Regions from separate parts of the Agathobacter sp. genome, predicted to be linked through region 2. Evidence: predicted binding sites of a transcription regulator. Region 2 holds the regulator's gene; the other holds the start of a gene.

Region 1 (10,690 bases), on a different contig from region 2:
AGTAATCCATGGTTCAATGATCCTTGGTTTGATGACAGGGACGTACAGAAGGCACAGAAGAAATTATACGGACACAACGGAAAGAGAATGATGCTCACAGATATCAAGGAAAGCGATAAAGGCTATGAGCTTGAGATGGATCTTCCGGGATTCAAAAAGGATGAGATTAAGGCTTCTTTAGAGAATGGTTATCTGACCATTACAGCAGAGAAAGGCTTAGAGAAAGATCAGAAAGAGGAAGATGGCAAGAAGTATATCTGCAGAGAGCGCTACTCAGGAAGCTGCCAGAGAACTTTCTATGTGGGTGACGAGATTGAGCAGGATGACATAAAGGCATCCTTCAAGCATGGAATCCTTCGCCTGGATATTCCAAAGAAGCAGCCTAAACCACAGGTTGAGGAAAAGAAATGTATCTCAATCGAGGGATAATCAGATATTGCAAATGATAAGCGGGCTGCCTGTGCAGTCCGCTTATACTATATGGTGTAATTTATAATGTTTAATTATGAAGATAAATTGTTACAGGTAAATAGAAAGGCAGGTGAGTATAATGGCAGCAAAGAGAGATTATTATGAGACTCTTGGAGTGAACAAGAGTGCGGATAAAGAGGCAATAAAGAGGGCTTATCGTAAGCTGGCAAAGAAGTATCATCCTGATACAAATGCAGGAGATGCGCATGCTGAGGAGATGTTTAAGGATGTCACGGAGGCATACAATGTATTAAGTGATGAGAAAAAGCGTAAGCTCTATGACGAGTTTGGCTTTGCAGGTCTGCAGGATGGCTTTTCCGAGGAGGCTGCAAGACAGGCTACGCAGGGCGGCTTCGGTGGATTTGGCGGCAATGGTTCTTTCAGTGGCTCATACAGCTCAAATGGTGGACCATTTACACGTCAGGAATTTCATTTTGAGAACGGCTCCGGGGATATGGATGATATTTTCTCAATGTTCGGAGATGTGTTTTCACATGGTGGCAGCTCCGGAAGTCGTGGTTCATACAGCACAGGTGGAGCAGGGGGCTTCGGTGGAAATAGTACAGATTGGAGCAGCTTTACAGGTGGTTCAGCTAGGGGACGTTCAACGAGTCGCAAGGGTTCTGATGTTATGGCTGACCTTACGATTTCTTTTGACGAGGCTGTTTTCGGATGCGAGAAATCCATTTCATTACAGGATCCGTCCACAGGCAAGGTTTCCAATCTGTCCATCCATATTCCGGCAGGAATCGAGTCGGGCAAGACAGTCAGACTTAAAGGACAGGGCAATCCGGGCATAAACGGTGGTGCAGCCGGAGATGTGCTTCTCAACGTAAATGTGACACCGAGCAGGGAGTTTGAGCGTAAGGGACAGAATGTATACAGTACAATCCGTGTTCCGTTTACGACAGCAGCTCTCGGTGGTAAGGCGAGGGTGCATACTCTTTATGGAGATGTGGAGTGCAGCATCAAGGCAGGTACACAGGGCGGCAGCAAGATACGTCTCAAGGGCAAGGGTATTTCAAGCATGAAGAATCCTTCCGTAAAGGGAGACCAGTATGTGACGGTTGAGATTTCGGTTCCACGCAGGCTTACACCAAGGGCTAAGGAAGCGCTTGAGGAATACAGGGCTGTGAGCTGATGAATTTTATGTGCTTTATATATGGAAAACAAATTTGAAATCCGCTATACTATAGGTATTATAGTACAGCGGATTTTTTGCTTGATGAGATATAAGAAAGGACACAACATGAGCAATTATATAATGGATCTTAGAAAGGTGGTCGGACATGCCCCTTTACTGCAGGCAGGAGCGAGCATTATCGTTGAAAATGAAAACGGACAGGTGCTTCTCGGAAAGCGCACAGACAATCACCAGTGGGGCTACGCAGGCGGTTCTATAGAGCTTGGAGAGACTGTCGAGGAGGCTGCAAAAAGAGAACTCTTTGAGGAGATGGGACTTGTTGCAGACGAGATGGAGCTGTTTTATATCAATTCAGGCGAGGAAACACATTACATCTATCCGAATGGGGATGAAGTCTATAATGTGGAGATTATATATATCTGCCGCAAATATCACGGCACCATAAAGCGCCAGGAGGAGGAAGTCGAGGAGCTTAAGTTTTTCGATGTGGATGATATTCCGGAGGATATTTCTGATCCAATCAGACCTGTATTTCGTGAATATATAAAGATGAGGAAAAGAATAAAATAAACTTTAACGCTTTAAATGAAAAAAGTGCTTGCGCATGTCTTATAAAAGAGTTATCATAATACAAAACGAAACACTTAGGAGGATTTACAATGGAAAAGCGTATTTCAGGTCACACAGGCTTATTAGCACTCATAGGATCACCGGTCGGTCATTCAGGTTCACCGGCTATGTACAACTACAGTTTTGAAAAACTCGGTCTGGACTATGCATACGTTGCATTTGATATAAAAGAAGACAAGGTTAAGGATGCTATTGCAGCAATGAAGACCTTCAACATGCGTGGATGTAATGTGACTATGCCTGATAAGGTAGAGGCTGCAAAGTACATGGACGAGCTTTCACCGGCAGCCCAGATTATCGGAGCCATAAACACTATCGTAAATGACAACGGTAAGCTTACAGGACACATCACAGACGGTGAGGGATTCGTACACAACTTAAAGGATCACGGAATCGACATCAAAGGAAAGAAAATCACAGTTGCCGGAGGCGGCGGAGCTGCTACAGCTATTCAGGTGCAGTGTGCATTGGATGGAGCGCGTGAGATTACTATTTTCAACAAAAATGATGCTTTCTTCGAGCGTACACTACAGACTGCAGAGAAGATTAAAAAAGCAGTTCCTGATTGTGTTGTAAATGTATACGATATTGATGATACAGCCAAGATGACAGAGGAAATCCAGTCAAGCGATATCTTTGCAAATGCAACAATCGTTGGCATGAAGCCTCTGGATGATCAGAGCGTGGTAAAAGATCTTTCAGCTTTCAGACCGGGGCTTGTAGTTGCAGATGCAGTTTACAATCCGGAGGAGACAAAGCTTCTTCGCGAAGCAAAAGAGGCAGGCTGCACATGCGTAGGCGGAAAGGGAATGCTCTTATGGCAGGGTGTTGCCGCATTCAAGCTTTACACAGGACAGGATATGCCGGTTGATGATGTGAAGAAACTGTTCTTCAGCTAGATTTAAGTCTTATTACAAGATCATTAGATAGCTTCCTGTTATACAGGAATATGATAAAACAACAGCTCGCGGTTTCCCGCGAGCTGTTGTTTTTTAGGAGTTTTTATAGGTTTATTATTTTAAAGGAGAATTTTGCAACTATTCCGGTAATCAGAAATAGTTACGAAGTTTTATAAATAATCATGACGGGCAAGCACGTTTAAGATATTTCTACCTTCCTCTGTACCCTCAATGATTCTGCGGGCACGCTTGCTGTCTCCGATATTTACGATTTCAACATTGGTATCACTGAAGGCCTCATCAATCTCTGAAAGAACAGGTGTGTTGGCTCTCATACCAAGGCAGATGAATCCGTAATCAAATGGGATTTCCTCAATCTCACCCTCTGGATTCTTTACGATGAAACGGTCATTCTTAACCTCCTGCAGAGCAGTGTTAGTCATCTGTTTTACACCGTATTTTGCCATTTTTGCGTTTGTGTCACACTTTGTGACAGGGTCAAGTCCGTTTCCAATCATTGGAAGCATCTCAACCATTGTTACCTCTGCGCCTCTTTCTGTGAAGAATTCCATCACGTCAAGACCTACGGCACCACCGCCGATGATGGCGATTTTCTGTCCCTTCATATCCTCAGGATACTCATTGATGCGCTCAATCATCTTAAGGACTGTTGCTACGTTTGTGCCATCCTTGTCAACGAGGTCGTGAAGACCTGTGATAGGTGGGAGAGTAGGTACAGAGCCTGTTGCGTTTACAATGATATCAGGGTTTAAAGCCTTTACCATGTCAACTGTTGCTGATGTATTTTTGAAAACAAACAGGTTGTGAAGCTTGCTTGCACGGTGAATCATGTAGTTAGGGAAGTCTGCAAGACGCTTCTTGTCAGGAATCCTTGAGATAACTGATGCAAGTCCGCCAAGCTCTGCCTTCTTCTCAATGAGGAAGGTTGTACATCCAACCTCTGCTGCTGTGCAGGCTGCCTCAAGACCGGCAGTACCACCACCGATTACAACCACGTTGCAAGGCTTGTTTACCTTTGTCTTCATGTAATCCTCACCGCTGTTTACGGCAGGGTTTACTGTACAGCGGATTGGCTGGTTGAGACCGATTCTGTGTCCTGCGCATCCGATGTTACATGATATACATTTTCTGATATCGCACACATTTCCGAACTCTACCTTATTAACCCACTCAGGATCAGCGATAAGTCCACGGCCCATACCGATGAAATCAGCATCGCCTCCCGCAAGGATGTCCTCAGCTACCTGTGGGTCACGGATATTTCCAACTGTGATACATGGCTTGTTGTATTTCTCTTTTACAGCCTTTGCCATGAATGAACGCCATCCGTCAGGTAAGTAGTTTGCATCAATCTGGTACTGGATAGATCCGTTGAGACCACATGATACGTCGAATACATCGACTTCCTTCTCAAAATACTTTAAGTACTCAAGTGTATCCTCGAGTGTGTTTCCACCCTCCATGAGCTCGTCTGCACTGATACGGACGAAGATAGGGAAGAAAGGTCCAACCTGCTTACGCACCTCCTCGATAACCAGCTTTGCAAATCTTGCACGGTTCTCTGCAGAGCCGCCGAACTCGTCAGTTCTATTGTTTGTGATAGGTGAAAGGAACTGACTGATAAGGTAAGAGTGTCCTGCGTGGATTTCAACAGCGTCGAAGCCACAGATCTGGGCACGCTTGGCTGCCTCACCGTATTTCTTTACGATGTGCATGATTTCATCCTTCTCGAGAGGTCTTGGGATTTCCCCACCTGCCTTTGAAGGTACGTCTGATGCTGATACAGGCTGCATTCCGATACGTGAGCTCATTGCAGAAGCACCGGCGTGATTTAACTGTATCGCGATACATGCACCGTGCTTATGAACACTCTCGCAGAGCTTGAAAAGTCTTGGGATGTAGTTGTCTAAATCAATACGAAGCTGTGTTGTTCCGTTTGAACCCTGTGGAGAGTCAACGCTTGCATTCTCAACGATGATGAGACCTGTGCCGCCCTTTGCTCTCTGCTCATAGTAGTTGATGTGGAGAAAGCTCATTTCTCCGTTCTGCTCACCGTAGTTAGTTCCCATTGGAGTCATGACGATACGGTTCTTTACTGTCATTCTGCGTACTGTAATTGGCTCAAAAATATGTGGATATTTGTTTTTCATAGTATTTTTCTCCTTAATCTGCTAACCGGGTGGGCACACGGTAGTGTAAATTGCTCTCATTACATTATAGTTTTGTTTCATTAAATTGATTGTCAATATTTGTTATCAAAGGCTGTGATATACAAAGTATGTGATTTTTTTAACAATCAAAAAGTGCAGTGCACTCTTGTTACATTCAAGGTACAGCAAAAATATATAAATGTCCAATGCATCTTTTATTCGAAACCTATAGTTTTTGTCTATCAAATAGTGTATATTATCTTTAGACTAAATACACAGGGGGTGTACTATGAATCTGAGTCAATTGCAGTACTTCAAGGTACTGGCGCAGGAAGAACATTATACGAGGGCGGCACAGATGCTGTCGATTACGCAGCCGTCTTTAAGCCATGCAATCTCACAGCTTGAGCAGGAGCTTGGCACGCGTTTGTTTGAAAAAAAGGGAAGAAATGTCGTGCTGACAAGATATGGGAAGATGTTTCTGCCGTATGTTGAGGAATCATTAAAGGTGCTTAATGAGGGTGTGCAGCGCATTAAAGAGGTCAATGGCAGCAGGCATGGAATCATACATCTGGCTTATATATATACGATGGGAAGTGAGTTCGCGCCAAAGCTGGTGCGTAAATTTCTCAATGCATACCCGGATTATGATATAGAATTTCATTTTACGGTTGGAACAACCGGTGAGATTATAGATGGACTAAAGGATGACAAATATGACATAGTTTTTTCTTCTTATAAGGATGGGGAACAGGATATAGATTTTAAGAAGATTGCGAATCAGAAGCTTGTGCTTGCAGTGCCCATGGACCATCCGCTTTCCATAAAGGACAGTGTGGATTTGCGCGACACAATAGAGTATCCGCAGATTTATTTTGAGAAGGGCAGCGGTCTGCGTCCGGTCATTGACCAGATGTTTGAGGAGATAGGACAGTTTCCGAAGGTGGCCTTCGAGATGGAGGAGGATTCGAGTATGGCGGGTCTCGTGGCGCAGGGCTTTGGAATAGCTGTGATGCCTGATATTCCAATACTTCGGTCACTTTCTGTAAAGACACTTGATATATACAATCCTCCTTATGAGAGAGCGGTGTATCTGGCAACGCTTAAGCAGAGATATTTATCACCGGTTGCGAAGGCATTTATCAGGTTTGTGCTCGAGGAGACTGCCTAGCTGCAACTTTCCCGCACAAACTCTATGAAGCGCTTGATAGCCGGAAGCTGGTATTTGCCTGTCATGTAGCCCATGTAGACAGTGTGTGAGAATGACTCATGCGATACGAGGTGGCGTATGCAGATGTCATCGCGGTGAATTGCATCGACATCTGCGACAAGCGCAATTCCAAAGCCCTGTGCCACGAGGGAGGCGATGCCGTTCTCATCGGGTGACTCACATATGAAGTTTGGCGATACATCATGCTTCTTGAAAAAGCTTCTGGTGTACTTGCCAAGGCCTGAGTGTCTGGCATAGCCGAGCACAGGATAGTCAGCGAAATCAGTGGCTTCCATGGTATCCTTAAGTGTCAGTGGGTGGCCGGGAGGCAGTATGGCAACTATTTCCTGCTTTATAATAGGAACAAAATCAATACCATTTTCATCAGGCGAGTATGAACCGAAAATTATGTCATACCTGCCTTTTTTTAATCCATCAATATTCACAGAGGTGATGTCCTGAAAGAAATTGAAGGTGATATTTTTATTTTCCTTTTCGGAGAGGAAAGAGCGCACGATAGTTGGGATAAACACCTTTGCAAGAGGTGATACATAGGCGATATCGATGTGTCCGCCGTCGGTTGCAATCTGGTGCATTTTGTTCTCGGCTCTCTTTATATCGTCCAGAATAGTGGACACATGTTCTAAAAAAATCTCCCCGGCCTTGGTCAGAATTACATTCCGGCCTCTCTTTTCAAATAAGGTTACACCAAGCTCGTCCTCTAAAGCAGTTATCGAACGGCTGAGGCTTGGCTCTGTTATATTCATTTTTTCGGCAGCCTGATTGAAGTGCTCCAGAACTGCCGCTTGGTAAAAATAGCTTAATTGATTGAGCGTCATGCATAAATCTCCTTAAAATAATAGATACAGTCTATGGATTGCAAATGTTATAGCCTTTATTTGTGTATATTATAGCATGATTAGTACAGTAAAGCTATTAAAAAATAACAAAATAAGCATTGGAAGTACCGAAAATAATGCGTTATAATATCAGTATCAAAGGTTGTTAAGTTTTTAACGAAGTGGGCATCGTTGAAAACATAGCTAAGTAAAATACGAATAATCAATATTATTACATTTTAAAATGAAGGAGATTTAATCATGGCAGAGAGAATCACAGGACACACAGAACTCATCGGACTTATGGCTTACCCAATCAGACATTCAAGCTCACCGGCAATGCACAATGAGGCATTTGCTTACCTTGGACTTGACTACGCTTATCTGGCATTTGAGGTTGACAACAACACTCTTGAGGATGCGGTTAAGGGAATCAGAGCATTAAAGCTTGTAGGCTCTAATGTATCAATGCCAAACAAGACAGTTGTAGGACAGTACTTAGACAAGCTTTCACCGGCAGCAGAGCTTTGCGGAGCTGTAAATACAATAGTAAACGAGAACGGAGTACTCACAGGACACATCACAGACGGTATCGGCTTCATGCAGGCACTCAAGGATAACGACATCGATGTTATCGGAAAGAAGATGACAATCGCAGGAGCTGGCGGAGCTGCTACAGCTATCGAGATTCAGGCAGCACTTGACGGTGTAAAGGAAATCTCAATCTTCAACATCCATGACAAGTTCTGGGCAAACGCCAAGGAAACAGTTAGAAAGATCAACGAGAAGACAGACTGCAAGGCTACTCTTTACGACCTTGATGACAAGGAGAAGCTTAGAGAAGAGATGGCTGATTCCTACATCTTCGTAAACGGAACAGGTGTTGGTATGAAGCCGCTCGAGGGAATGTCTGTAGTACCTGACAAATCATTCTTCCGTCCTGAGCTTATCGTAATCGACGTACCTTACTCTCCACTTGAGACAAAGATGCGTTCTATGGCAAAAGAGGTGGGCTGCAAGACAATGAACGGTCTTGGAATGATGCTTTTCCAGGGAGCAGCAGCGTTCAAGCTCTGGACAGGAAAGGACATGCCAATCGAGCATATGAAGGAAGTATTAAACATCAGATATGATGATTAATCAGCCGCAGAAATTAAATTACATTGAATTATTTTGACAGAAATTAAGGAGAACACTGATGAATAAAAAATATTTACCTAGCGCATTGATCCTTTACTTAAATTACTTTATACACGGAGTGGGCTGCTCTATCCTCGGACAGGCAGTCATCAAGGAAGCTCTCGCAGCTTCATGGGGAGTACAGGTTATGGCTATCACAGCTATTTCAGCAGCCCTTGGCCTTGGACGTCTTATCGCACTTCCGTTTGCAGGACCTTTATCAGATAAGCTTGGACGCCGTATCTCAACAGCAATCGGAAGCGGCTCCTATGCTATCTACCTGATCGGACTTGCCCTTGCATTCAATGCAGGAACACATGGCGGATACCAGATCGCATATATCTGCGCTATCATTGGCGGTATTGCAAACTCATTCCTTGATACAGGAATTTACCCTGCAGTATCAGAGATCATCTACAAAGCACCGGGCGTTGCAACAATGGGAATCAAATTCTTCATCGCTATCGCACAGATGCTTTTACCATTCGTACTTGGTATGACAGTTGCTACAACAGCAGCAGGACTTACATCATACAACACACTGTTCTTCGGATGCGGAATCATCTACATCGTACTTTTAGTATTAGTAATGCTCTTCCCGCTTCCTGATACCGATGCAAAGGCAGAGGGAAAGAAAGAAGGACTTATCGCAAGCTTAAAGCACACACATTTCTCTGTTGAGTCAATCGCAATGATTATCATTGGATTTACATGTACCGGAACCTTCCAGTTATGGCTTAACTGTGCACAGAACTTTGCAAAAGAGAACGTAGGCTGGGCTGATCCGTCAGTTATGCAGTCATACTACTCAGCAGGAACCATGATAGCTCTTATCGTAACAGCTCTTTTAACAAGAAAGATCAAGGATGTTAGATTTATCCTTGTTTACCCTGTAATCTGCCTTGCAACAATGGTCGTAGTGTTAGTCGGACAGACAAAGCCACTCATGATCGCTGGTGCATTCATCATCGGCTGGGCAGGCGCAGGCGGACTTTTACAGATCGTAACATCTGTATGCAACATGCTTTTCCCTAAGATCAAGGGAACAGTAACAGCACTCGTAATGATCGCTTCATCACTTTGCAACTATACAATCCTTACAGCAGCATCAAAGATGCAGCCATCACAGGTTATGGTAATGAACATCGTGCTCACGGCAATCGGCGTGGTACTTGGATTATTCGTAAACCTGCGCTATACTAAGATGGTAGAGCTGTCACAGGAAGATTAATAACAGACATACCGGGGAGTATAATCTGTATATAAAATAGTAAAAGAAAGGCGTAAACCATGAACACCATTAAGGTAAGAGATATTGAGATCGGTGCAGGCGCACCAAAAATCATCGTTCCTATCGTAGGCGTTACAAAAGACGACATCATCGCAGAGGCAAAGACATTTGACTCTATCCCTGTAGACGTTGTAGAGTGGCGTGTTGACTGGTTCGAGAACGTATTCGAGTTTGACAAGGTTGAGGAAGTATTAAAGGAGCTTCGTGACGCTCTCGGAAATATTCCGATCCTTATGACATTCCGTACTTCAAAAGAGGGCGGCGAGAAAGCAATCGAGCCTGAGGCATATGCTAAGCTCAACATCAAAGCAGCACAGACAGGCTACGTTGATTTCGTAGATGTGGAGATCTTCACAGGCGATGAGATCGTAAAGCAGATCATCGACGGAGTACATGCAGCAGGTGTCAAGGTAGTAGCATCTAACCATGACTTCTTCAAGACTCCTGCAAAAGCAGACATCATCTATCGTCTCAGAAAAATGCAGGATATGGGAGCAGATATCCCTAAGATCGCAGTTATGCCACAGAATAAGCGTGACGTACTCACACTTCTTTCCGCTACAGAGGAAATGGTAACAGACTATGCCGACAGACCTGTCATCACAATGTCTATGGCAGGAACAGGTGTTATCAGCCGTCTCTGCGGTGAGGTATTTGGCTCATCAATGACATTCGGAGCAGCAAAGAAGGCTTCAGCACCGGGTCAGATGGGAGTGGAGGATCTGTCTACAGTACTTGGATTACTTCATAAAAGCATGTAAGAACAGCTTGTATAAAATCATGCGATAAAATTAAATGGCGCCTCGGCATCTGTAAACCAGGTGCTGTGACGCCATTTTTAAAGATAATAACAAAT
Region 2 (10,690 bases):
GGACGGCAGCACTATCAGCGATTTTGACAAGGAAGAGATAAAGCGTCAGTTCTCTATACATACATCGGTTGTACCGATTGAGTGGGATAATGTCAAAATAAATATTCTCGATACTCCTGGTTTTTTTGATTTTGTAGGAGAGGTTGAGGAGGCTGTATCGGCTGCAGATGCTGCAATCATCGTGGTTTCAGGCAAGGCAGGCATACAGACCGGCACAAAAAGAGCATGGGAGATATGCGAGAAATACAAGCTGCCGAGGATGATTTTCGTGACGGACATGGATATCGACAATGCAAGCTTCAAGGATGTGGTGCTAAAGCTGCAGGAGCTTTACGGCAAGAAAATAGCTCCATTTCATCTGCCAATCAGAGAGAATGAGAAGTTTGTGGGATATGTCAATGTCATCCAGCAGAGGGCAAAGAGATGGAATGAAAGCGGAGGCGTGGATAAGTTTGATGTGCCTGAGTACTCAAAGGAGAACCTGGGAATATGCCGTGAAGCCTTAGTTGAAGCTGTAGCTGAGACAAGTGAGGAGTTCATGGACAGATATTTCGGAGGAGAGGAGTTTTCTGAGGATGAAATCAGGGCTGCGCTTCGTGCAAACGTGCTTGAGTGCTCTATTGTACCGGTGCTTATGGGATCAAATATTCTCGCAAGAGGCATGTATACACTTATGGCTGATATTGTGAAATACCTGCCGAGTCCGGAGAAGAGAAGCTGTACAGGTATTAACACCAAAACAAATGAGGTGTATAATGCTGATTATGATTTTGCAAAATCAAAGAGTGCTTATGTGTTCAAGTCGATAGTTGACCCGTACATCGGTAAGTATTCACTGATCAAGGTTAATTCGGGTGTATTAAAGACAGACGATGTGCTTTACAATTATCACAGGGACTGCGATGAGAAAATCGGAAAGCTCTATGTGATGAGAGGAAGTAAGGTGGAGGAAGTGAAGGAGCTTCATGCAGGTGATATCGGAGCGCTTGCAAAGCTTGCGAAGACTCTTACGACAGATTCACTTTCCACCAGAAATATGCCGGTTACATATCTTAGAACAAGTATATCAAAGCCGTATGTGGCAATGCGCTACAAGGCAAAGAAAAAGGGCGATGAGGACAAGATTTCCCAGTCTTTACAGAAACTGTTAATGGAGGATCTGACTCTAAACAGTGTAAATGACAGTGAAAATGGACAGACTGTACTATATGGTATCGGAGATATGCAGCTTGAGGTAGTGGCAAGTGAGCTTCTTGAAAAGTACAAGGTGGAGATAGAGCTTATGCGTCCAAAGGTAGCCTTTAAGGAGACTATCAGGAAAAAATCCGATGTAGAGTATAAGTACAAGAAGCAGTCAGGCGGACACGGACAGTACGGACATGTCAAGATGACCTTTGAGCCGTCAGGTGATATGGATACGCCATATGTATTTGAGCAGACGGTCGTAGGAGGAGCTGTACCGAAGAACTTCTTCCCGGCTGTTGAAAAGGGTATCGCAGAGTCTGTGAAAAAGGGACCTCTTGCAGCCTATCCTGTGACAGGCATAAAGGCTGTGCTGTATGACGGCTCTTATCATCCTGTGGATTCATCGGAGATGGCCTTCAAGGTGGCAACACAGCAGGCATTTAAAAAGGGCATTATGGAGGCAAAGCCTGTGCTTCTTGAGCCGATTGCCACACTTAAGGTAGTGGTGCCTGAGGGCTATACAGGTGATGTGATGGGTGAGCTCAACAAGAGACGTGCAAGAGTGATGGGCATGAACCCGACAGAAGGTGGATATCAGGAGATAGCAGCAGATATTCCTTATTTGGAGCTCTATGGATACAATGCCACCCTTCGCTCAATGACGAGCGGAAGCGGCACATTCTCATATGAGTTTGCCAGATATGAGCAGGCACCGGATGATGTGGCTGCAAAACAGATAGAAGAAAGGGCAAGCAAGCTTGTTGAAGTTGAAGAGTAGAATAGCATTAATTATATTACTTACATTGATTTTTACCAATACTCATGTGTTTGCATCGGAGATAAAAGAGGCAGAAGCTGCCTCTTTTGCTTCCGGGCCATCACTAAATACACTACTTGACAATATGTCGGAAAGTGATGGTGTTTCATATATTTACTATAATCTGGGCGGTGCGGCAAACAATATCAATAATTATGGATACATCACACCAAAGCAGAAATTCATGGGACTTAGAGAACCGCACAAATACGGTTATAAATTTGATGGCTGGTATCTGGATGAGCATTTTTCAAAAAAGGCAGATGTTCTGACCTACGAAAAAGCAAATGGATATGTCGTATATGCCAAATGGGTCAGGACTGTTAACAACGAATACAGCGTAGAGCATTATAATTACAGGAATAATAAAAAAGCGCATACAATGGCGCTTAAGGATTGCGATTACGATTTTATAGATGAAATAAATATTCCGGGAATGCCGGAGACGAAGGAGAATGATTTTCTCAATAATTATATTTTCAGTGAGGCACAGTGCCCGCAGGGAATCTGTATCACGGACGAATACGTGCTTATCACAAGCTATTCTGATGACAAGGGCTCACTAGGGGAGCTGATGGTATTTGACAGGGAGGACGGAGAGTACCTCGTGACACTTGGCATGGATGCAAACAGCCATCTGGGAGGAATTGCCTTTGACGGAGAAAATGTATGGGTATGCAATTCCTACGACACAACTGTGGAGCGCATCTCATATGATTTTATCTCTCTTATGGCCACTGCGAATTCCAAGCAGGTCATCGATGCGACAGGTGTGGTCGATGTGTTTGATGTGGGAAACAAGCCGTCGTGCATCACGTACTATGGAGGCAGGCTGTGGATAGCCACTCACAATATCCTTCTTAAGTCAAAGATGGTAGCATATTATTATGACAAAAAGGATGACAGGCTCACAAGCTTAAGCACATATACGATACCTGCCAGAGTGCAGGGAGTGACATTTGATACCTCGGGAAAGGTATATCTGAGCACCTCCTATGGCAGGAATGTGTCATCGTATATCAAGTGCTACAAATCACTCATAGCTCTCTCATCAAGGCCAAACAGCCCCGACATCACAATAGAGATGCCACCGGGCTCAGAGGAGCTTGACAGCGTGGATAAAAGCCTGTATGTCATTTTTGAATCTGCGGGGGAGAAGTATCTTGAGGGCACTGATGGCAAGGGAAACTCGCCGGCACCGATAGACAAGATACTCCGCATAAATACAGATTCATTTAAAAACTAAACTATAGCATTTTTAAAAGCCTTTCAACCTGCCTGCGGTTTTTCTCAGGCAGGTTTTTGCTTAGCTCAGTGCACATGGAATAGACCTCTTCTTTGGTAAATTCTATGCCGTTACGCTTTGCTTCCTTAATACTTTCCATGAGAAACGGCATGGCGCTTGTTGTATCCTTCGGTTTTTCCTTTTGTGCAAAATTATTTAAAAATTCCTGCTTTGTCATAAATCTCCCTATTGTCCAAAACTGAAAAAATATTTAACAGATTGTCTATCGTATCCTGTTCGCTTTTACTGCAGTATTTCTTTAAGGCATTGAGCATGGAAAGCCTTCTGTCTGCCATACTTTCTGTCTCTGCAACGGACAGTGCCGGCGCAGAATCTATCATTCTCATTGAATTCATAAGTGATATGTAGTGAACCATAAGAGTCATCTGCTTTTGTGAGTCGTGCGGCATATATGGGATTATGGTTTTAAGCATCTGAAGCTCCCTTGTCTGGGTTATTTCATCGAATGGTGTAAACAGGCTGTTCTCGTCCATAAAAATCCTTTAAAATATATTTCTATATAATATGTCACCTGATTCACATTATGCATGTTTACAGCATACATTATTAAAAAAAGATATATGCTTATCATAGATGGTCACGACGTATACGAGATAGATGAAGAATGCATCAAAAAGCACAGGGTGAAGGGCGAGTGTAAAGTCATTGAAAAGCTCAAAGAAAAAGAGCAGCACAGGCAAAAAAAGAATACTGAAAAATCGTAAAAAGCTGCGGGTCCTAAAGACCCGCAGTAAAAATGTAAATCAGCAGCCGCAGCCACATCCGCAGCCATTATTGCTGCCACCACCACAGCCAAAGCCACCACAGCAGAAAAGTAAGATGATAGCCCAGATACAGCTGTTATTGCCGCTTCCACAATCGTTTCCTCCGAAGAAAGAGCCTCCGTTGCCATTTCCACAACAGCAGCACAGTAACAGGATAATCCATAAAATCGAAGAACATCCGCATCCGTTATCTGTATTGCTGCATGAACAGTTTGTTGCTGCTAAATCACTCATAAGTGACCTCCAATAAAATTTATTTACACTCTAGGTTATGATAGACATAACAAAGTGTTACACTAAGATTTAAATTTTTTTATTGACACAAAAAGTATAATTGTATACAATTATTCAAAAGATAAAACTAAGCACAGGAGATGCGAAGATGAGAGAAGTTTTGATGAACGAAAAAACAAATTTACTACAGCTTGAAGAGCATTTTTACCAGCTCGTTGATGTAGATGAGCCGAATACTTTTAGAAATCTCTTTCCTTATTCAGAAGTTCCTAAGATAGCATTCAATGACAGAATAGTGCCTCACAATATGCCTGAGGACATTTGGATTACAGATACCACCTTCAGAGATGGTCAGCAGTCGAGAGCACCATACACTACTGAGCAGATAGTTACCATTTATGATTATTTACATAAGCTTGGAGGCCCTAAGGGGATAATCAGACAAAGTGAGTTTTTCCTCTATAGCAAAAAGGACAGGGACGCTGTTTATAAGTGTCTCGAGAGAGGCTACAAGTTCCCTGAGGTTACATCGTGGATTCGTGCCAGCAAGAAGGATTTTGAGCTGGTAAAGGATATAGGCTTAAAGGAGACCGGTATACTTGTAAGCTGTTCGGATTATCATATTTTCTACAAGATGAAGATGACCAGACGTGAGGTTATGAATATGTATCTGTCAGTCATCAGGGAGTGTCTTGAGACCGGCATAAGCCCTAGGTGCCATCTGGAGGATATCACACGTTCAGATATATATGGCTTTGTTATTCCTTTCTGTGTTGAGCTCATGAAGCTGCAGGAGGAGTACAAGATTCCGATTAAGGTGCGTGCCTGTGATACAATGGGATATGGAGTAAACTTCCCGGGAGCAGTTATACCTCGAAGTGTGCCGGGCATCATATACGGACTTAACACACATGCAGGTGTGCCGTCATCACAGATTGAGTGGCATGGACACAATGACTTTTACAAGGCTGTAAACAACTCTACAACAGCATGGCTCTACGGAGCAAGCGGCGTCAACTGTTCACTGTTTGGCATCGGAGAGAGAACCGGAAACACACCGCTTGAGGCTATGGTATTTGAGTATGCACAGCTTAAGGGTACACTCGATGGCATGGATACAACGGTTATTACAGAGCTCTCAGAGTACTTTGAGAAGGAGCTTGGATACGTGCAGCCGAGCCGTACACCATTTGTCGGCAGAAATTTCAATGTGACGAGAGCCGGAATTCATGCTGACGGACTTCTCAAAAATGAGGAGATTTACAACATATTTGATACAGGTAAATTCTTAAACAGACCACCTCTTGTAGCTGTGTCTAATACATCAGGACTTGCAGGAATAGCGCTGTGGATAAACACCTACTACCGCCTGCCTGATGACAGAAAGGTAGATAAGAACTCAAAGCTTGTGACCATGATAAAGGAATGGGTAGATGAGCAGTATGACGAGGGCCGTGTGACTACCATCACAGATAATGAGCTTGTAGTTCAAATTACTGATTGCTGTAAAAAGCTTAATATAGTATTATAGTGAGGTAGATTAGTACATGTCACATGATAATTACAGCCTGAGTGCCAGAGTATACAATCATATCAGGGATGGTATACTTGCAGGAACATTTGCAAAGGGCGATGAGCTTAAGGAAAAGAATATCGGTGATGAGCTTGGGGTGAGCAGGACTCCCGTGAGGGAGGCACTGCGCCAGCTTGAGCTTGAAGGACTTGTATCTATTATCCCAAATAAGGGCGCATTCGTGGAGGGTGTTTCCACGGATGATATCAGGGATATATATGAGATAAGGGCTCTGCTTGAGGGACTTTGTGCCAGATGGGCTGCAACGAGGATATCGGATGAGCTCATGGCGGCCATGGAGGAGAATATTTATCTCACGGAGTTTCACGAGAAAAAGGGCAATGCAAAGCAGCTTCTTGAGCTGGACAATAGGTTTCATGAGCTATTGTATGAGGCCGGTGGAAGCAAGGAGCTTATGAGAGTATTAAAGGACTATCATGAGTATGTCGGCAGAGTGAGAAAGGTGACACTCGGCGAGACAAAGAGAGCTAAAAACTCCACTCACGAGCATAAACAGATATGCGAGGCAATTAAGAATCATGACGCACTGCTGGCAGAAAAATGCGCCAGAGAGCATATAAACAATTCAAAGGAAAATATGGAACACCTTGGTTGGGAGAACCTTATTAAGTAAAGGAGATTTAAGAATGAGCAAGATTACGATGACAACACCCCTTGTAGAGATGGACGGAGACGAGATGACCAGAATCCTCTGGCAGATGATAAAGGATGAGCTTTTAACACCTTTTATCGATTTAAAGACAGAGTATTATGATCTGGGCTTAGAGGAGCGAAATCGTACAGATGATCAGGTGACCGTTGAATCAGCAAAGGCAACCATGAAATACGGTGTAGCAGTAAAATGTGCGACAATCACACCAAACGCAGCCAGAATGACAGAGTACAATTTAAAGGAGATGTGGAAGAGCCCTAACGGCACAATAAGAGCTATGCTTGACGGAACAGTATTCAGGGCTCCAATCGTTGTAAAGGGCATAGAGCCAAACGTAAAGACATGGGTTAAACAAATCACAATCGCTCGTCATGCATACGGTGATGTATACAAGGCATCAGAGATGAAGGTAGCAGGTCCGGGAAAGGCAGAGCTTGTATTTACAGCAGAAGACGGAACCGAGACAAGAGAATTAATCCATGAGTTTAAGGGTGCAGGAGTTATTCAGGGACAGCACAACTTAGACGATTCAATTGAGAGCTTTGCACATAGCTGCTTTAAGTATGCGCTTGATACAAAGCAGGATTTATGGTTTGCCACAAAGGATACCATCTCAAAGAAGTATGACCACACCTTCAAGGATATCTTCCAGGAAATCTTTGATGCACAGTACAAGGATGCTTTTGAGAAGGCAGGAATTACATATTTCTATACACTTATCGATGATGCCGTTGCCAGAGTAATGAAATCTGAGGGTGGATTTATCTGGGCATGCAAGAACTACGACGGAGATGTAATGAGTGATATGATCTCATCTGCATTCGGCTCACTTGCCATGATGACATCAGTGCTTGTATCACCTCACGGATACTATGAGTATGAGGCAGCACATGGAACAGTCCAGAGACACTATTACAAGCATTTAAAGGGTGAGGAGACATCAACAAACTCTGTAGCTACTATATTTGCATGGACAGGAGCACTCAGAAAGAGAGGAGAGCTTGACAAGCTTCCTGCACTTTCAGAGTTTGCAGACAAGCTCGAGGCAGCCTGCATAAAGACTATTGAGAGCGGAAAGATGACAAAGGATCTCGCACTCATCACAACAATTGAGAATCCTACTGTTTTAAACAGCGAAGGCTTTATCAAGGCAATCAGGGAAGAGCTTGAGAAGACAATTTAATCTGAATTTTGGCTTTTAGCCTTGGAATATGATATAACCCGGGGATAATTATAAATTTTTTGAATGTTAAATTCTTAACACATTGACAGATGACCTTCAAAAAATTATAATTAATCTTGGGTTTTTGTCTTTAAAAGAGAAATGACATCCCGATGATTGGAGGAATAAGACTTGAGTAAAGAAATATCACAGGCGGTTATAAGACGACTGCCACGATACTATAGATATCTCGGAGAGCTTTTGGATGAGGGAGTGGAGCGTATTTCATCAAACGATCTGAGCCACAGAATGAAGGTGACAGCTTCACAAATCAGACAGGATCTCAACAATTTCGGAGGCTTTGGACAGCAGGGATATGGATACAATGTTCAGTTCCTCTACGAGGAAATTGGAAAGATAATGGGACTTGACACTGAGCATAGAATAATTATTATCGGTGCAGGTAATCTGGGACAGGCGCTCGCCAATTATGTAAAGTTTGAAAAGCTTGGCTTTGTGATTACAGCTCTATTTGATGTGAATCCTGAGCTTTCAGGAAAGAGTGTGCGTGGTATTCCGATTCTTATGCTAAGCGAGCTTGGCGAGTATTGCAGGACACACAAGGTGGATATAGCAGCACTCACCATGCCAAAGTCAAAGGCTGACTCCATTGCGTCAAAGCTTGTGGAACTTGGCATAAAGGCAATATGGAATTTTGCTCATGTGGACCTTGAGATTCCTGACAAGGATGTGGTTGTGGAGAGTGTACATCTGTCTGACAGCCTTATGCAGCTCAGCTATAATATTGTAAAAAATTCCAAAAATAAATAGAGGGTGAGTCTTATGGATGATAAAAAAGATTTTGAGGCTGCGTTAAAAGGGAAAAAAGTGCCTTTACTTGTTTTAGACCAGAAGTGGCACAGACTTTTTGCCATTCATGGTAAGACTGATGAAATATCAGCCACGGAAAAAGAGCTGGATGAGCTGTTGAAGCTGCAGGGCAAGTACAACAATGAGCTTAAGAATTTGAAAAAGCTTAAGTCAAAAATTATGTCTAATATTGTTGCTAATATGGGAGATGACGGAGATGAAAAGCGTGATAAGGATAAGCAGCTTATAGATGAAATTAATGAGAAGGCCGACAATATCGAGGGAGAGCTTATTGAAATCCAAAAGAATATAAAGACCGTAAATGACAGACTGATGCTTTTGTCGATGGATTATTTCAGTGAAAAAATTGAGAAAAACAAACTGGAATCAAAGGAAATTGACGACTGGATTGCAAATATAAGAGTTGAGCTCAAAAAGAATGTAATAAGGAAACAGAACAGAGATATCAACAACAGGGAAATTTATTCGTACCTTCATGATATTTTTGGTGCAGAGGTTTTAAATCTTTTTGATATTGAATATGATGATCCTATGGTTTTCAATGCTACTAATGCAAAGGCTGATAATGCAAACAATGAGAATAAGGGGAATTGATATTGGAATATATTGTTACAGGTAATGAAATGAAGCTTCTGGACGATACAACATCACAGACCTTTTTGGTTCCTTCGGTGGTGCTGATGGAGCAGGCTGCGGCCGGTGTTGTCCGGGAGCTTGTTGCATGTTTTGATAAATCAAAGGAGTTTGCCGTGATATGCGGCAGAGGCAATAATGCTGGGGACGGTATCGCGATAGCAAGGCTTCTAAATCAGGCCGGATACAGATGCATGGTGTACTATGCGTTTGGCACAGATGCGGCAGGAAGCGAGCTCTTTGAGCTGCAGAAAAATATATACGCAAGGTATGGCTTTCCGGTGGCCAATGATATCGAGAATATATTAAAAAGTGACGTAATAATAGATTCACTGTTTGGCACAGGGCTTAAGCGAGCCATAGAGGGCTCCCTAGCAGATGTGATTTCAGCCGTTAACAGGGCAAATGCTTACAGGGTGGCAGTTGATGTGCCATCGGGAGTGGATTCAGATAAAGGACATGTGATGGGAAGTGTTTTTAAAGCAGATATCACATATACCTTTTCTTATAAGAAGACAGGTCTTCTACTGTGGCCGGGCTGTGATTATTGCGGCAGGGTCAAGATGGTGCCTATAGGTATAGATGACCACAGCTTTTGTGGCAATCCGCCATCCGTAAGGGCTCTTGATGAGTCTGACTTAAAGAAGCTTGATAACAGACCGGCACACTCCAACAAGGGAACTTTCGGAAAATTGTTAATTATAGCCGGAAGCCGCAATATGGCGGGTGCCGCAGTACTTTCCGCAAGGGCTGCATACAAAAGCGGTGCAGGACTGGTGAAAATCATGACGCCTGAGTGCAACCGCTCAATAATCCAATGTGCTTTGCCGGAAGCACTGCTTTGTACTGATGTCACATCAGCTGATGTTCTGGAGGCGGAGCTTAAATGGGCAGATGCGGTGGTGATAGGCCCGGGGCTTTCAAAGTCTGATGATGCCAAAATGCTTGTGGAAACAGTGCTTAAAACAGCAGAGATACCTCTTGTAATCGATGCGGATGCGCTTAATATCATATCAGAAAACATGGCACTGCTTAAGGAACATAAAATGCCTGTCATCGTGACTCCGCACCTGGGTGAGATGTCCAGACTTACCGGGTATGGTATTCCTTATATTCAGGAGGATATCATCGGTGTGGCAGGAGAGTTTGCGAGCTTGTACAAGGTGGTTTGCGTGCTTAAGGATTTTCGCACAATTATAGCGGCGGCAGATGGTGATGCGTTTATCAATCTGTCAGGCAACTGTGGTATGGCAACAGCCGGAAGCGGAGATGTGCTAAGCGGTATCGTGGGAGGACTTCTGGTGCAGTGGCATGATACGAAAAAGGCTGCGGCATACGGCGCATTTATTCATGGACTTGCCGGTAATATGGCATTTGACAATACTGGCTCTTATGGTATGATAGCAAGTGATATTATTGATGGATTAGATAAAGTTTGGATTAAGGTGGAAA

Evidence for each region. The regulator Rex, encoded in region 2, represses fermentation and respiration genes when NADH is low (regulators of the CRP and FNR family bind a similar motif). The targets are predictions, from matches to a motif close to ATTGTTAANTANTTAACAAT.
Region 1: the regulator Rex is predicted to act here: its motif matches at 5,443-5,462, upstream of ACW6PM_RS09205 (oxidoreductase).

The regions. Positions count from the first base shown of each region.
Region 1 is NZ_CDRTEH010000010.1:44,308-54,997, reverse strand. Features, by position in the region: gene ACW6PM_RS09225 (Hsp20/alpha crystallin family protein) at 1-429, shown strand, start outside; gene ACW6PM_RS09220 (DnaJ C-terminal domain-containing protein) at 551-1,612, shown strand; gene ACW6PM_RS09215 (NUDIX hydrolase) at 1,721-2,185, shown strand; gene aroE (shikimate dehydrogenase) at 2,275-3,144, shown strand; gene ACW6PM_RS09205 (oxidoreductase) at 3,315-5,315, opposite strand; gene ACW6PM_RS09200 (LysR family transcriptional regulator) at 5,605-6,486, shown strand; gene ACW6PM_RS09195 (LysR family transcriptional regulator) at 6,483-7,364, opposite strand; gene ACW6PM_RS09190 (shikimate dehydrogenase) at 7,626-8,504, shown strand; gene ACW6PM_RS09185 (MFS transporter) at 8,563-9,774, shown strand; gene aroD (type I 3-dehydroquinate dehydratase) at 9,834-10,595, shown strand.
Region 2 is NZ_CDRTEH010000002.1:43,836-54,525, forward strand. Features, by position in the region: gene ACW6PM_RS02340 (elongation factor G) at 1-1,963, shown strand, start outside; gene ACW6PM_RS02345 (InlB B-repeat-containing protein) at 1,947-3,248, shown strand; gene ACW6PM_RS02350 (hypothetical protein) at 3,250-3,465, opposite strand; gene ACW6PM_RS02355 (hypothetical protein) at 3,440-3,781, opposite strand; gene ACW6PM_RS02360 (hypothetical protein) at 3,869-4,012, shown strand; gene ACW6PM_RS02365 (chorion class high-cysteine HCB protein 13) at 4,052-4,306, opposite strand; gene ACW6PM_RS02370 (2-isopropylmalate synthase) at 4,455-5,837, shown strand; gene ACW6PM_RS02375 (GntR family transcriptional regulator) at 5,854-6,513, shown strand; gene ACW6PM_RS02380 (NADP-dependent isocitrate dehydrogenase) at 6,527-7,735, shown strand; gene ACW6PM_RS02385 (redox-sensing transcriptional repressor Rex) at 7,907-8,545, shown strand; gene ACW6PM_RS02390 (hypothetical protein) at 8,558-9,199, shown strand; gene ACW6PM_RS02395 (NAD(P)H-hydrate dehydratase) at 9,202-10,690, shown strand, end outside.